Linked DNA regions of Chondromyces crocatus. The protein of the gene in region 2 interacts with the protein of the main gene of each other region in a pairwise test. Links are inferred from orthologs where the notes say so. Each region holds a gene or a part of one and is shown on either strand. Other genes may lie near its edges.

Evidence for each region.
Region 1: the proteins of dnaE (region 2) and CMC5_RS03125 interact in binary tests that used the Escherichia coli proteins (3 or more experiments, as listed by UniProt). The link is inferred for Chondromyces crocatus from one-to-one orthologs.

The regions. Positions count from the first base shown.
Region 1 is NZ_CP012159.1:820,964-825,954, forward strand. Bases 2,134-4,989 are described here. They hold CMC5_RS03125 (pyridoxal phosphate-dependent aminotransferase), read right to left. Parts: upstream 4,207-4,989; coding sequence 3,061-4,206; downstream 2,134-3,060. Other genes in these bases: CMC5_RS43930 (hypothetical protein), read right to left, coding at 4,961-4,989. Also shown: CMC5_RS03110 (hybrid sensor histidine kinase/response regulator), read right to left, coding at 1-751; CMC5_RS03115 (Glu/Leu/Phe/Val dehydrogenase dimerization domain-containing protein), read right to left, coding at 769-1,998; more of CMC5_RS43930, read right to left, coding at 4,990-4,991. UniProt on the Escherichia coli protein: Shows aminotransferase activity with methionine and histidine as substrates, and to a lesser extent also with phenylalanine.
Region 2 is NZ_CP012159.1:6,749,250-6,757,614, forward strand. The notes cover bases 4,214-8,365. They hold dnaE (DNA polymerase III subunit alpha), read right to left. Parts: upstream 8,044-8,365; coding sequence 4,414-8,043; downstream 4,214-4,413. Other genes in these bases: CMC5_RS24570 (AAA family ATPase), read left to right, coding at 4,214-4,348; CMC5_RS24580 (hypothetical protein), read left to right, coding at 8,365-8,365. Outside these bases: CMC5_RS24550 (GHMP family kinase ATP-binding protein), read left to right, coding at 1-744; CMC5_RS24555 (D-sedoheptulose-7-phosphate isomerase), read left to right, coding at 784-1,401; CMC5_RS24560 (D-glycero-alpha-D-manno-heptose-1,7-bisphosphate 7-phosphatase), read left to right, coding at 1,414-2,049; CMC5_RS24565 (DUF4388 domain-containing protein), read right to left, coding at 2,024-3,346; more of CMC5_RS24570, read left to right, coding at 3,410-4,213. UniProt on the Escherichia coli protein: DNA polymerase III is a complex, multichain enzyme responsible for most of the replicative synthesis in bacteria. This DNA polymerase also exhibits 3' to 5' exonuclease activity. The alpha chain is the DNA polymerase catalytic subunit.

The DNA.
Region 1 (4,991 bases), 5.9 Mb from region 2 along the record:
CCGCCGCCTGGTTGGCCCAGACCACGAGCCCGTCGCGATGAATGAGGACGAGGTCGGGGATGCTTTCGAGGACGCCCTGGAGATCCTGCTTGCTGCGAAGCAGCGCCACATGGGCCTCCTGAAGCTCCGCGCGCATGCGGGCCATCTCTTCCGTGAGGGCTCGAAGGCCGAGCAAGGCCCGCGAGCCGCGTCGGGCGCGCTCGAGCAGCGGCATCGGAGGAGGAGGCGTGATGGTGTACGTGGCGCGGTGGTCCTCGATGTGGGCCTCGACAGGAGCCCAGGGGAGGCCGAGCAGCGTGGGTGTGGCTGCCATGGCGCCGCGGCAGATGCGGAAGAAGCTACGGCCCGAGCGAAAACATGAGGGAAACTCCATCGCCAGGAGGAGCCGCCCGTCGGGCTCTCGGCAGAGCGTGGTCTGCATGTGAAGGAACGCGAGCGGCACGATCCAGCGGGCCGCGAGGTCGTAGACGTCGCGAGCGTCTGCGAGGAGGCCGGCCAGACGGCGTACGACATCGTGAGGAGGAGCCGTCAAAAGCCCGGCGCCGATACGGGCGGCTTGCTCGGGGCTCTGACAGATGGCCTCGAGTCGATCGCAGAGTGTCGCGAACGTATCCCAGTCGACGCGGCTCTTCGGATCGCTGAGCCTCTCCAGCGAGAAGCGTCGTCCGTGAAATAGTTGTTCTGAAGAGAACCCCTCCACGCGCGCCGCATCGAGCAACGCGCGTGTGACCTGACAAGACACTTCGTTCATTTCCCCCCCCTGTCACGCTAAGCGCCGCGCAGCTCTGTGGCTCGAGCGACTCGGTCGATCGCAACGATGAACGCCGCGGTCCGCATGTCGACCGAGTGCGCCTGGGCTACCTCCGCGAGCTTTGCGTAGGCGGGGCGCATGATCGTCTCGAGCTCTCGCCGTACACGCGCTTCATCCCAAGCAAACTGCTGAATGTTCTGGACCCACTCGAAGTAGCTCACGGTCACGCCCCCCGCGTTGGCATATATATCAGGAATGACGGTGATCCCTCGCCGATGAAGAATTTCGTCGGCATCCGGCGTGGTGGGGCCGTTGGCTCCCTCGACGATGAGTGAACACTGAACTTCACGAGCGACGACGGGGGTGATCACTCCGCCGAGCGCCGCGGGAATCAGCACATCACCGCGCTGAAGGACGAGCGCTTCCCGCTGCACGCTGGGGGCCTTCCAGCCCGCGAGCGAGCGATGAGTCGCCTGCCAGGCGAGCGCACCTGAAATGTCGAGTCCTGCCGGGTCGTAGTACGAGCCAGTGTGATCCCCGATACCCAATATTTTTCCGCCGGCGCCTGCGATGAGCCGGGCCGCGTTGTTGCCCACATTGCCGAAACCCTGAATGATGTAAGTCGCATCAGCGAGGGTTTTGCCTTGTGACTTGAGGTGCTCCTCTGTGGCGATCATGACACCGCGGCCGGTCGCCTCTTCACGTCCCACCGAGCCGAAAAGATCGACCGGCTTGCCCGTCACCACGCCGGGCCGGAAACCATGGAACTTGGAATACTCATCCATGATCCATGCCATCACCTGAGCGTTGGTGTTCACGTCGGGAGCCGGAATGTCGACCGTATCGCCGATGAGTTCGTGAATGCCGGCCGTGAATTTCCGGGTGAGCCGCTCGAGCTCCCCCCGAGAGAGGGTGGCCGGATCGACGGTGATTCCCCCCTTGGCCCCTCCGTAGGGGATGCCGACGACCGCCGTTTTCCAGGTCATGAGCGACGCGAGCGCCCGGACTTCGTCGATCTCCACTTCCGGATGGAAGCGAAGCCCGCCCTTGAAGGGGCCGCGTGCATTGTCATGCTGGACGCGGAATCCGGTAAACGTTCCGATCGTGCCATCATCCATGCGGATGTTGCACTCCACCCGGATCTCGCGGTGCGGCGTCTCGAGCTGCTTCTTCACCGCCTCCGAGAGCCCCAGGATTGAGGCTGCGCGCTCGAAGTAACGGTTCACATCGGCGAACGAGTTGGACATGCTCCCTCCGTTCCGAATCGTCCCGGAAGTGCGGTGGGTTCTGCTCCCTCCTTCCGATGCTTCCGGGACAGGGTCTGCGCAGGGTCGCATGCACCCCGCGGGAGCGAAAGCCCGACTCGGTCGAGGTCAGGCGCTTTCGGACCAGCGAGAGCGCCCAGGCGAGCGTCCTTGTGACGTAGCGCTCGAAATCTGTGGCGGAGGGCTCGGACGTGGGGGATCGCGCGGCGCTAGCGTCGAGCGTTCGCGTGGGGATGAGGAGCGTGTCGGGATGAAGCACGCACTCGAACAGGATGGGTCAGGCCGTTCTCGACGCGCGTCGACACCAGCTCACCGTTCCGACGAGCGCACTGACAGCGCCGAGCGTTGGCGTTGATTCTCATGAGGGATCTCCCCTCGCGCCCAGCAGGCACACTGCGGTCCCCGAGGAGAGTCCCGCAGGGCATGAGCACTCGTGTTGCCTGCTAAGCACGCGCTTGGGCCGCATCGCACAGCGCGGAGGAGAGGTGTCCCGCAAGCTCCTCCAGAGGCAGCTGTTCGGACTCGAGCACGACGAGGCGCGCACCTGCCTCATTGGCAAGCAGGATGAATCGATCCGGTTCGCGATCGTGCAGATGACTGGGTACGACGATCACTTGTGGTCTCAATGCAATGGCCGTCTTCCACGCGGATGCTGACTCGCAGGTGCGGACGAGGAGCCGTCTCCTCATGGCGACCTTGCGGCAGCGGCTCAGTAACAATGGAGAACAATCGAGTGCCATCACAATAGGGATCCGAAATACCCTATTGTAATCACTTTGTTTCGACATGGCGGCTACCCACTCCCATCTGGCGCGCCAGCGCCACCAATCTCCGGGATAACTGAAGCCGCGCTCCTGTGAAAGAGAAAATCCCGCAGCAGGATCGGTGTAAGCCGTGATGCGAATGTCACTCGACGTTGCACCTTGTGCGGCGACTTTCTCGACGACCTCACTTTGTATCGTTCCTGGCCCGCGAAAAGCGCGACGCAGGAGAGGCGTGGGTGGGGCAATGTGACCGCGAGACGGTGGTGGAGCGCAATTCCCCCTAGAGTGCGCGCAACCTCCGCGCTGCCTCTTCGAGAACGTGATCTTCCTTGGCGAAGCAGAACCTCACCAGGGTCTCTCCCACGGGATCTGCGAAGAACGACGTGCCTGGGACGGAGGCCACACCCGTGCGTTCGAGGAGCAAAAGGGCGGCGGACTTGGCATTGGGTGCGGCCAGCCGGCGGATGTCTGCGAGCACATAGTAGGCTCCTTTGGGCACATAAGGAGTGAGGCCAGATGCTTGCAAGGCATCGCACAGGATCGACCTCTTCCGCGCATAAGAGGTCGAAAGTTCGGTGTAATACCCATCCTGCATTCCCAGCCCCGCAATCAACCCATACTGAAGAGGCGTGGGGGCGCAGACGTACAGCAGGTCGTGGATAACTGTGATTCGCTGCGAAAGTTCCCGCGGCGCGCTGAGATAACCGAGTCTCCAGCCCGTGATGGCAAACGTTTTGGAGAAGCCCGATATCGTGACCGTGCGCTCTCGCGCGGTCCGACGGGTCGCGAGCGGGATGTGCTTCGCCTCATCGAAGATGATGTGCTCGTAGATCTCGTCCGTGATCGCGATGAGATCATGCGCCTCACAAAATTCAGCGATGGCATCCAGCTCTGCCGTCGACCACACCTTTCCACTCGGGTTCGATGGCGTGCAGACCACGATGCCCCGCGTTCGGGAGGTGATGGCCTGCTCGAGATCGGAGCGCTCGAAGGTCCAGTTCGGTGGTCGGGTCGGGACAAGGACAGGGGTCAGCCCAAACGCGATGACGGTATTGAGGTGGTAGCCATAATAGGGCTCGAAGAGGATGATTTCGTCTCCTGGGTCGAAGAGCGCGAGGAGCGTGGCGGCGAATGCTCCCGTTGCTCCGGACGTGACCACGACCTCGCTGGTGGGGTCGTAACTCAGGCCGTAGCACCGCTGTATTTTTGCGGCGATCTCGGCCCGCAGGGGGGCGATGCCCTCAGGGGCGGTGTAGATCACCTTGTTGTCCTGGATGGCGGCACGCGCCGCATCCGCAACGGGGGGCGGGGTGGGGAGATCGCAGATTCCCTGGCCGAGGTTGATGCCGGAGACCGCCTCGCAGGCCCGACTCATGGCGCGGATGTCCGAAATGACGAGGTTTGCCAAGCGTTTTCCGAGGCGCATGAACACTCCAGGGGGATGGTTGAGGACGACGCGCGGGACGAGTCCCGTTGATGCGTGAGCCGCCGCACCGGGCGAGTGAAAGGTGACGAGAGGTTGGTCACCTCAGGTTACCGCGATTGTGCGTCCGCCCCGGAAGGCGTAGTAACCTTCGGGTCGTGGGGACCGGATCGAGACAAGACCCGAGTTCGGCCGGAGCTGGAAGCGCGGGCGGTGTGCCCGAAGCCAGCAGACCGACACCGCTGCGGCCGCCGCCGCCCCAGGCCGACGACGAGCCGACACGGGCCATGGGGACCGACGAGCTCGATGCCCTCCTCGAGAGTGTGGGGCCCGGGGTAGCCGGTGCGACCGCTTCGCTCTCTGCGAAGGACATCAGCCGGTTGCTGGCGGCGAGGGCGGCAGGCTTCGGCAAGGGAGCGAAGGTGCCTCCACGGGAGGAACCTGGTCTCGCCTCCAACGAGGCGCCGACGAAGCCGCCGCCTCCAGGCGACGCAGCGCCGGTAGACCCTCTCGTCGAAGGGCTCGGAAACCCTCGGGTGCCAGCGGCACCTCCCGAGGCCACCCCGGAGAGCTTCGAGCAGGACTTTGCGCCAACGCCGATTCTCTCCTCGAGTGATCGTGACTCGCTGCCCACCTCGGTCATGCTGGTGCCGAGCCGAGCGCCCAGCGCTGGTCGCGTGGAGACCTTGGCTCCTGAAGCGCTGATCGAGGACGGCGATGCTGGACCCGAACCCCCTGCGCAGAGGGAGCAACGGGCTCACCTCGTCAGTCCGACGCCTGCGCCGCCC
Region 2 (8,365 bases):
ATCGAGCTGACCAGCGTGGCCGATCTCCCGGCGAACTCGGGCCTGGGCTCCTCGAGTTCGTTCACGGTCGCGCTTCTCAACGCGCTCCACACCTACAAGCGGGATTTCGTCTCTTCCGAGCAGCTCGCACGGGAGGCTTGCTCGATCGAGATGGATCGTCTGGGTGAGCCCGTCGGTCGGCAGGATCAGTACATTGCGGCCTACGGAAACATCACGGCGTTCACCTTCGAGACCGATGGCTCGGTTCACGTGGAGCCCGTCCCCGTTCGTGACGAGGTGATGGAGGAGCTGGAGTCGAACCTGCTCATCGTGTGGAGCGGGATCGAGAGACCGGCCCGGGTGGTGCTCGGCGAGCAGCGGGAGCGCATCACGCAGCTGGAGGCCGACGTGATCGAGCGCATGCACCGGATCAAGGAGATCGGTCACGAGGTCCGACGGCTCCTCGTGGCAGGAGCGCTGGACGAGTACGGCGACCTGCTCCATCTCCACTGGACCCAGAAGCGACGGCTGGCCTCGAAGATGACCGATCCGGTCATCGACGAGCACTACGAGGCAGCCCGCACCGCCGGAGCGCTCGGCGGCAAGCTGATGGGCGCCGGGGGCGGTGGGTTCTTCATGTTCTACGTCCGGCCAGGCGATCGGCGCCGTGTCATCGAGACGATGATCGGGCGGGGGCTCCGGATCCTCCGGTTCCGCTTCGACCTCGACGGGGCGCGCATCGTCGCGAACCTGCACCGGTCGTAGATCTGGGCAGCCGGCTCGGGGCCCGGCTATACATCGGCCATGTCCACGACCGAAGCGTTCGTCGATCAGTACCTCCGCGAGACGGCCGAGATCGCGCTGGCCACCCGCCGCGACGATCTCGCCGCGGTCATCGAGGTCCTGTTCAGCGCTTACCAGCAGGACAGGACCATCTACACCTGCGGGAATGGCGGCTCGGCCGCGAACGCGAGCCACCTGGCGTGTGACATCTCCAAGTTCACGTGGGTCGAAGGCAAGCGCCGCTTCAAGTGCACCTCCCTGTGCGACAACGCTGCGCTCATCAGCGCGCTGACGAACGACGTGGGCTTCAACCGGATCTTTCTGGAGCAGCTCGAAGGCCGGATCGTCGCGGGAGACGTGCTCGTCTGCCTGAGCGTCCATGGAGGCTCGGGCGCCGACAAGGCAGGTCCGTGGTCCCAGAACCTGGTGTCGGCGGCAGACTGCGCGAAGCGCGCCGAGGCAAAGGTCGTCGCGCTGGTGGGCTACGATGGGGGAGCGCTCCGGCAGATGGCCGATGCGAGCGTGATCGTCCCTCCCACCCGGGGCGGCACCACGTCGACGCCGCACGTGGAGGGGTTCCACGAGGTGTACCATCACCTGATCTGCGAGCGGCTTCGTCAGCTCGTGGCCGAAGCCTGACGCGAGGTTTCCATGGCGGGTCGCCCGGGGATCATCCTCGATCGTGACGGGACGATCATCGACGTGGTGCGCGATCCCGAGCTGGGGGTCGTGACCACGGCGTTCCACCCCCGGCAGCTCCGGCTGCTGCCAGGTGCGCTGGAAGGGATGCAGCAGCTCGTGGCCGCTGGGTTCACCCTGGCGATCGCCACCAACCAACCGGGGGCTGCGAAGGGCCAGATCCCCTGGGATGCCATCGAGCGCACGAACGGCGCGCTGCTGGATCTGCTGCGAAGCGAAGGTGTTCCCATCGAGGCACTCGAGGTCTGCCCTCACCACCCCGAGGGAGGACCGGGGGGAGATCCCGCCCTGGTCGGGCCCTGCGCGTGCCGCAAGCCAGCCCCCGGGATGATGACGAAGCTGGCGCGAACCCTCCATCTGGAGCCTTCGTCGACGTGGGTCATCGGGGACACGCCGAGCGATGTGACGGCAGCGCGCGCCGCCGGGATGAAGGCTGCACTCGTCTTCGATCCTCGCCGCTGTGAGCTGTGCCCGCTACGCGGCGGCCCTGAGGCTTCCTGTCCATCGACACGGCCGGATCTCGCTGCTCCCCGCATCGACCGGCTGGCCGAGTCAATCATCGCTATTTCGGCGCGAGCTGACCGATGAGCGGGCCGACCCGGCGCGAGAGAGGCTCTCTCTCGATGGTGGAGATTCCACTCGGATCAACGGGAGGCAGCTGGCTGATACGAGCTACCGTCGTGCCATCCGGGCCCAGACGGAGGAGTGGCTCTGCAACGAACATGGCGAACGACGCATACTCGTAGAGCCACTGAGCCAGCATCATCTCCGATTGCTCGGGCCCTGCCAGCACCACGGCATTCTCGATGACGGGCTCCGGATTCACCGTGCCGTCCTCTGCTGGCGCGGCGCCCCGGAAAAGGACGTCGTAGATCCCTGCTCCGCTGGAAAAGGCGCTGAGCTGCCAGCGGACTTCGTCGCCGTGGCCTCCCTCGTCGACGTCGGCGAGGATCGTACGGACGGCCTCGTTGAACAGCGCAACGATCGCCTTCGGCCCGGTGGGTCGGGGTGCGTGGACCGCGACCATCCCCGCCTGGATCAGCTGGAAGATCTGCCGGGTGGCTTCAAACTCGCCCTGGCCGACGACGCGCGCGATCTCTGCGATGGATCGGTGCCCATCGATGGCTTCCCAGGTCTGACGCAGGTCCTTGGCGGGCAGCGCGCGTCCAGCGATCCGCTCGGGGACGTGCTGAATCGAAGGGATCCTCTCGCGGAAGTAGCGCCCCTCGTCCATGCGGCGCACGGCCTCCATGAGAAGGCTGCTCACGGCGAGGTTCTGACGGCTGGCGATCTGCTCTTCGTCGAACCGCTCGAGGAAATAGAACACCCCATCCCCGGCAAGCAGCACCTGGTGGGCGATCTCCTCCGCTTGCCGACCCAGGAGCTGATAGAGGCGCGCTCGCTCCAGGAATCCGAGCCGCACGGCGACCTCGCCGAACCGCTGCTCGGGGCTGGTAGCGGCCAGGGTCGCGTCGATCTGCTCGCGACTCAGCGCGCCGTAGCGATAGAGCACCTCGCCGATGCGGTCGCTTTCGACCGCGGAGCGCGCACCGATGACGGTCCCGGCATCGAAAAAGAGCGAGCGCCCGACCGATCCATCGACGACGACCAGCTCTCCGTCCCAGCCAGCGTGGCCGACCAGAGAAATGATGTCGCAGAGCGCACCTGGCTTCGTGATCTCGCCGGCGAGCCGGACGACGGGTCCGTCTTCTTCGTCCCGCCGACCGTCCTCGCCGACGAAGCGCATGAAGACGACGTGCTCCGGCGAAGGCAACAGCCGGAAGGCTCCTCCTCTCGCCCGCAGCCAGCGGCTCGCTGCCTTGCCAACCGGGTGGGCGGTCCCGGTCGCGTCGATGCGTACCAGGTCCTGGCGCTCTGCGCTCATCGGTTACCCCCGCTTATACCAGCATCTGCGTCCGTAGGAGGTCCCTCGTGCTACCGTCCGCGCGTGTCCGCGCCCATCCCCAGCTCACCTACCGATCTCGCGTCCTCGCTCGGTCAGGCTCGTTACCTGGCGGATCCACCGCTCGCGCTCGCCCTCTGGCTCGCCCTGAAGATGGATCGCCCGCTCCTGCTCGAAGGACCCGCGGGCGTGGGGAAGACGGACCTCGCCCGGGCCTCCGCCCAAGCGCTCGGGCGCCAGCTCATCCGCCTGCAGTGCTACGAAGGCCTCGACGAAGCCAGAGCGCTCTTCGAGTGGGACTACGCCAAGCAGATGCTCTACACGCAGCTCCTGCGTGACTCGATCGGACGGGAGCTGGCGGACACGGCCGGGATTTCCGAAGCCGTGGAGCGACTCGCGGGAAGCGAGGATGTCTTCTTCAGCGAGCGCTTCCTGGTCCCACGGCCGCTGCTGGCAGCGCTGCGGAGTCCGGACCCCGTGGTGCTCCTGATCGATGAGGTCGACCGGGCAGACCCGGAGTTCGAGGCCTTTCTGCTCGAGGTGCTGAGCGAGATGTCCGTGAGCATCCCCGAGCTCGGAACCCTGCGCGCGATACACCCACCGCTCATCCTGCTCACCACGAACGCCACCCGAGAAATGACGGAAGCGTTGCGCCGGCGCTGCTTGCACGCCTTCCTCGACTACCCCACCCCGCAGCGAGAGATCGGGATTCTTCGGCTCGCACTCCCGGGGATCGAGGAGCGGCTCGCTGCACATGTGGCAGCCTTCGCCGCCGCGCTGCGCCAGATGGACCTACGCAAGCCGCCAGCGATCAGCGAGACCATCGACTGGGCGCGCGCGCTTCTGCTGCTGGGGCGGCAGGAGATTGATGCGGACATCGCGCGAGATACGCTGGGCGTGTTGCTGAAGCACCAGACGGATCGCGAAGCGGCAGAAGAGCGACTCGGACAGCTCGTCCGCGCAGCAGGGCAAGGCAGTACCTGAAGGGCGCCTCGGCAGGACGCCCCCCCTCCGCGCTCCCCATCGCGCGATGGACGCTCGCCGAGACGCTACCTGAGCTCGACCACGCGCTCGCCGAACAGCTTCTCGATCCGCCCCAGCATCACGTCATTCGGCTCGATGCGCAGATCTCTGCCCAGCGAGAGCAGCGCCTCCGCGCCATCATCGAGCTGGATCACGAGCTGAACGGGGCAAGCGCCTGGGCTCGCGCGGAGGAGCGCTCCGAGACGATCGAGGTGCTCTCGCCGTGCAATCCGTGATTTGAGGGTGATGGCGACGCTACGCGTCTGCGACAGGATCGCTTGAGACAGGAGCTGCGCCTCGTCCAGCAGCAGCGTCGGCTCACGAGGCGCCGCCTCGGCATCCTCGGATCCCTCTTCGACCATGGGGAAACTCACCTTCCCGGAGATCAGCAGCGGGTCCCCCTTGTTGAGGAGATCCGCGAACGCGTCGATCTGCTTCTCACGAACCTTCACCTCCACGCGCCCGTTGGTGTCCTCCAGCGTGAAGAAGGCGAGCTTCCCGCCTCCCCCCTTGAAAATTCGCTCGCGGTAGCCTTCGACGACCCCGCCGACCCGGACCCTGGACCAGGGATCCATGCTCGCCAGCCCGCTGATCGGGACCACCTGAAAGCGCGCGAGATCCATGCCGTAGCGATCGAGCGGGTGTCCGGAGACGTAGAAGCCGAGTGATTGCTTCTCGCGGCTCAGCGTCTCGCTCTGATCCCAGGGCTCGACCGAGGGATACTCATCCAGCCGCGGTCCCGCGGCCGGCTCCGCCTTGGCGAACAGGCCAAACATGGACGTCTGCCCGCTCTCTCGATCCTTGCTCGCGCTACGCGCTCGTTCCAGGGCGCGATCGATGGCCGCGAAGGCCCGCGCTCTGGAAATCCCCTTCGCCTGGAGGCTCGCCTCGAAGGCCCCGCACTGCACCAGCGACTCGAGTACCCCCTTGTTGACACGGCGGGGATCGATCCTCTCGGAGAAGTCGAACAGGTCCTTGAAGGAGCCGCCGGACGTCCGCGCCTCCAGGATCGCCTCGATCGCTGTCTCCCCGATGCCGCGGATGGCGCCGAGACCGAAGCGGATCTTGGGCTGGTATGGGTCCTTGAGCCTCGTCCCACGGCCCTTCGCGTTGCGCGCCTTGCCATTCGCGGTGCCGTCCGGCGCGCTGTACACCACCGTGAAGTCCATATGAGACTCGTTGATTTCCGGTGGCAGGATCTCCACCCCCCAGGCGCGCCCCTCCGCAATGATGCGCACGACCTTCTCGATCTTGTCTCGATCCGCCGTCATCAGCGCGCAAAGGAACTCGACCGGGTAGTGCGCCTTCATGTAGGCGGTCTGGTAGGTGAGGAGTGCGTATGCAGCGGAGTGGCTCTTGTTGAAGCCGTAGCCAGCGAAGTATTCGAGTAGACCGAAGATGCGCTCGGCATCCTCGATCTTCACGTCCTTCTTCAACGCTCCTTCGACGAAGACGGCCTTCTGCTTCGCCATCTCCTCGGGCTTCTTCTTGCCCATCGCGCGACGCAGCAGATCAGCGCCGCCGAGCGAATACCCGGCAAGCTGCTGCGCGATCTGCATGACCTGCTCCTGGTACACGATGACGCCGTAGGTAGGGACGAGCAGATCATCGACGAGCGGGTGCATCTTCTCGATGGGCTTGCGCCCATGCTTGCAGTCGACGAAGTCCTTCACCATGCCCGTGCCGAGGGGGCCGGGACGGTACAGCGCCACCGCGGCGACGATGTCCTCGAACAACGTGGGCCGCAGATCCTTGAAGAGCTGCTGCATCCCGCTCGACTCGAGCTGGAACACGCCGGTCGTCTCCCCCGACTGGAGCAGCTCGAAGGTCGCCGTGTCTTCGAGCGAGACGGTGCGGATGTCGAACCGCTCCTCCGGCGGCTTCGCCTGTTGCTCCGGGCGCTTCTGGATGAGGTTCGCCGCGATGTCGATGACGGTGAGCGTCTTCAGGCCGAGGAAGTCGAATTTGACGAGGCCCGCGAGTTCGACGTCGTCCTTGTAGTACTGAGTGACGAGGACATCGCCGTTCTTGAAGCAGGGCACGTGATCCCAGAGTGGCCCCTCGCTGATCACGACACCGGCGGCGTGCATGCCTGCGTGCCGGGTGAGGCCCTCGAGCTTCTGCGCCTGTTTCAGCAGCTCGGCGACCGTCGGATCGCTCTCCTGGAGCGCCTTCAGCTTCGGCTCGATCTCGAGCGCTTCCGGGATCGTGTACATCACGCCGGGGCTCTTCTGCGGGACCAGGCTCGCGATCTTCTGGGCCTCGTTCGCGGGGAACGCCATGGCGCGCCCGACGTCCTTGATCACGCTGCGCGCCTTCAGTTCGTGAAAGGTGGCGATCTGCCCGACGGAGTCCTTGCCGTAACGCTCGGCGACGTAGCTGATCACCTTGTCGCGTCGATCCATGCAAAAATCGACGTCGAAATCCGGCATGCTGACGCGCTCTGGATTCAGGAAGCGCTCGAAGAGGAGGTTGTACGGGAGAGGATCGAGATCGGTGATCCCCATCGCGTACGCGACCAGTGAACCGGCCCCCGAGCCGCGGCCCGGCCCGACCGGGATGTTGTGCTCCTTGCCGTAGCGAATGAAGTCCCAGACGATGAGGAAGTAGCCCGGAAAGCCCATCTTCACGATGACGTCGAGTTCGATCTGCAGGCGCGCTGCATAGACGCTTTCGTCGATGGTCTTTCCCGTCCTGCGAATCTCCACCAGGCGCTTTTCCAGCCCCTCCTTCGCCACGTGGCGGAAGTACGAGTCGGTGTCGTAGCCGCTCGGAAGCGGAAACTGCGGGAGCATCGGCTTGCCGAGCTTCAGCTTCAGCCCCGAGCAGCGTTCGGTGATCGCCATCGTCGCGCGCACGGCCTCGGGCCAGTCGCGGAACCGGTGGACCATCTCCTCTGCCGGCTTGAGGAACATCTCGAAGCTGCCGTGGTGTGCTTCCGTCGCTTCCGCGTAGGTGCGGTTCGCCGCGATGCAGGAGAGGTAGAGCTGCCCCTCGCCATCGTCGCGCTCGGCGAAGTGAGCGTCATTGGTGGCCACCACCGGCAGGCCGAGATCTGCGGCTGCCCGTGTGAGGATGCCGTTCAGCACCGTCTGCTCGACGAGACCGTGATCCTGCAGCTCCACGTACAGGCTGCCGGGCTCGAAGCAGGCCCTGAGCCGATCGAGCTCCGCGCGCCCTTCGCCCTCGCCCTGTTCGAGGATCCGCTGCGCCACCACCCCACCCATGCAGCCGCTCAGGCCGATGATTCCCTTCTGGTACTTGGCGACGGTGTCGAGGCGAACGCTGGGGCCGAGCCCACTCGCAGGCTCGACATGACCCGCCGAGACGATGCGGACCAGGTTGTGGTAGCCCTCCTCCGAGGCAGCGAGCAGCACGAGGTGGTCGAGCGGCGTCTCGTCCGCACCATTGCGCGCCACCTGGGGCGCCCCCCAGCCACGCGCGACGTTGACCTCGCAACCGAGGATCGCGAGGAGGCCCTTTTCCTGGCACGCCTTGTAGTGCTGGATGGCGCCGAACATGTTTCCATGGTCGGTCAGCGCCACGGCCTTCATCCCCAGCTTCTTCGCCTGAGCTGCGAGGTCCTTGACCTTCAGCGCCCCATCCAGGAGCGAGTACTGGGAGTGAACATGCAGGTGAGTGAATTCAGCGGTCACGGGAGTAGGTTCGTCCGGTGGGGAGGATCATCGACGATGAGGGTGAATGGTGGCAGTTCGCCCGGCGGGGCGCCCGAACCACCGCAGAAACCTTGGCCCCGACACCGCATTCCGCTACGTCGGGGGACGCTGCCGATCGTGTCGTATGCACCTTTGGCGAGGGCTCTGGTCAGCCTGCGTCGAGGACGGCATAGCGCATCGCGGCACAGGGATCGCCCTTGAAGAAGGTGGTGTGATGGCGATAGCCTCTGGCACCATCCGTGGGCTTGCCTGCTTCGGAGCGCTCCGTCGCTCCAGCGCTCTGAAAAAGTGAGGTTCAGCA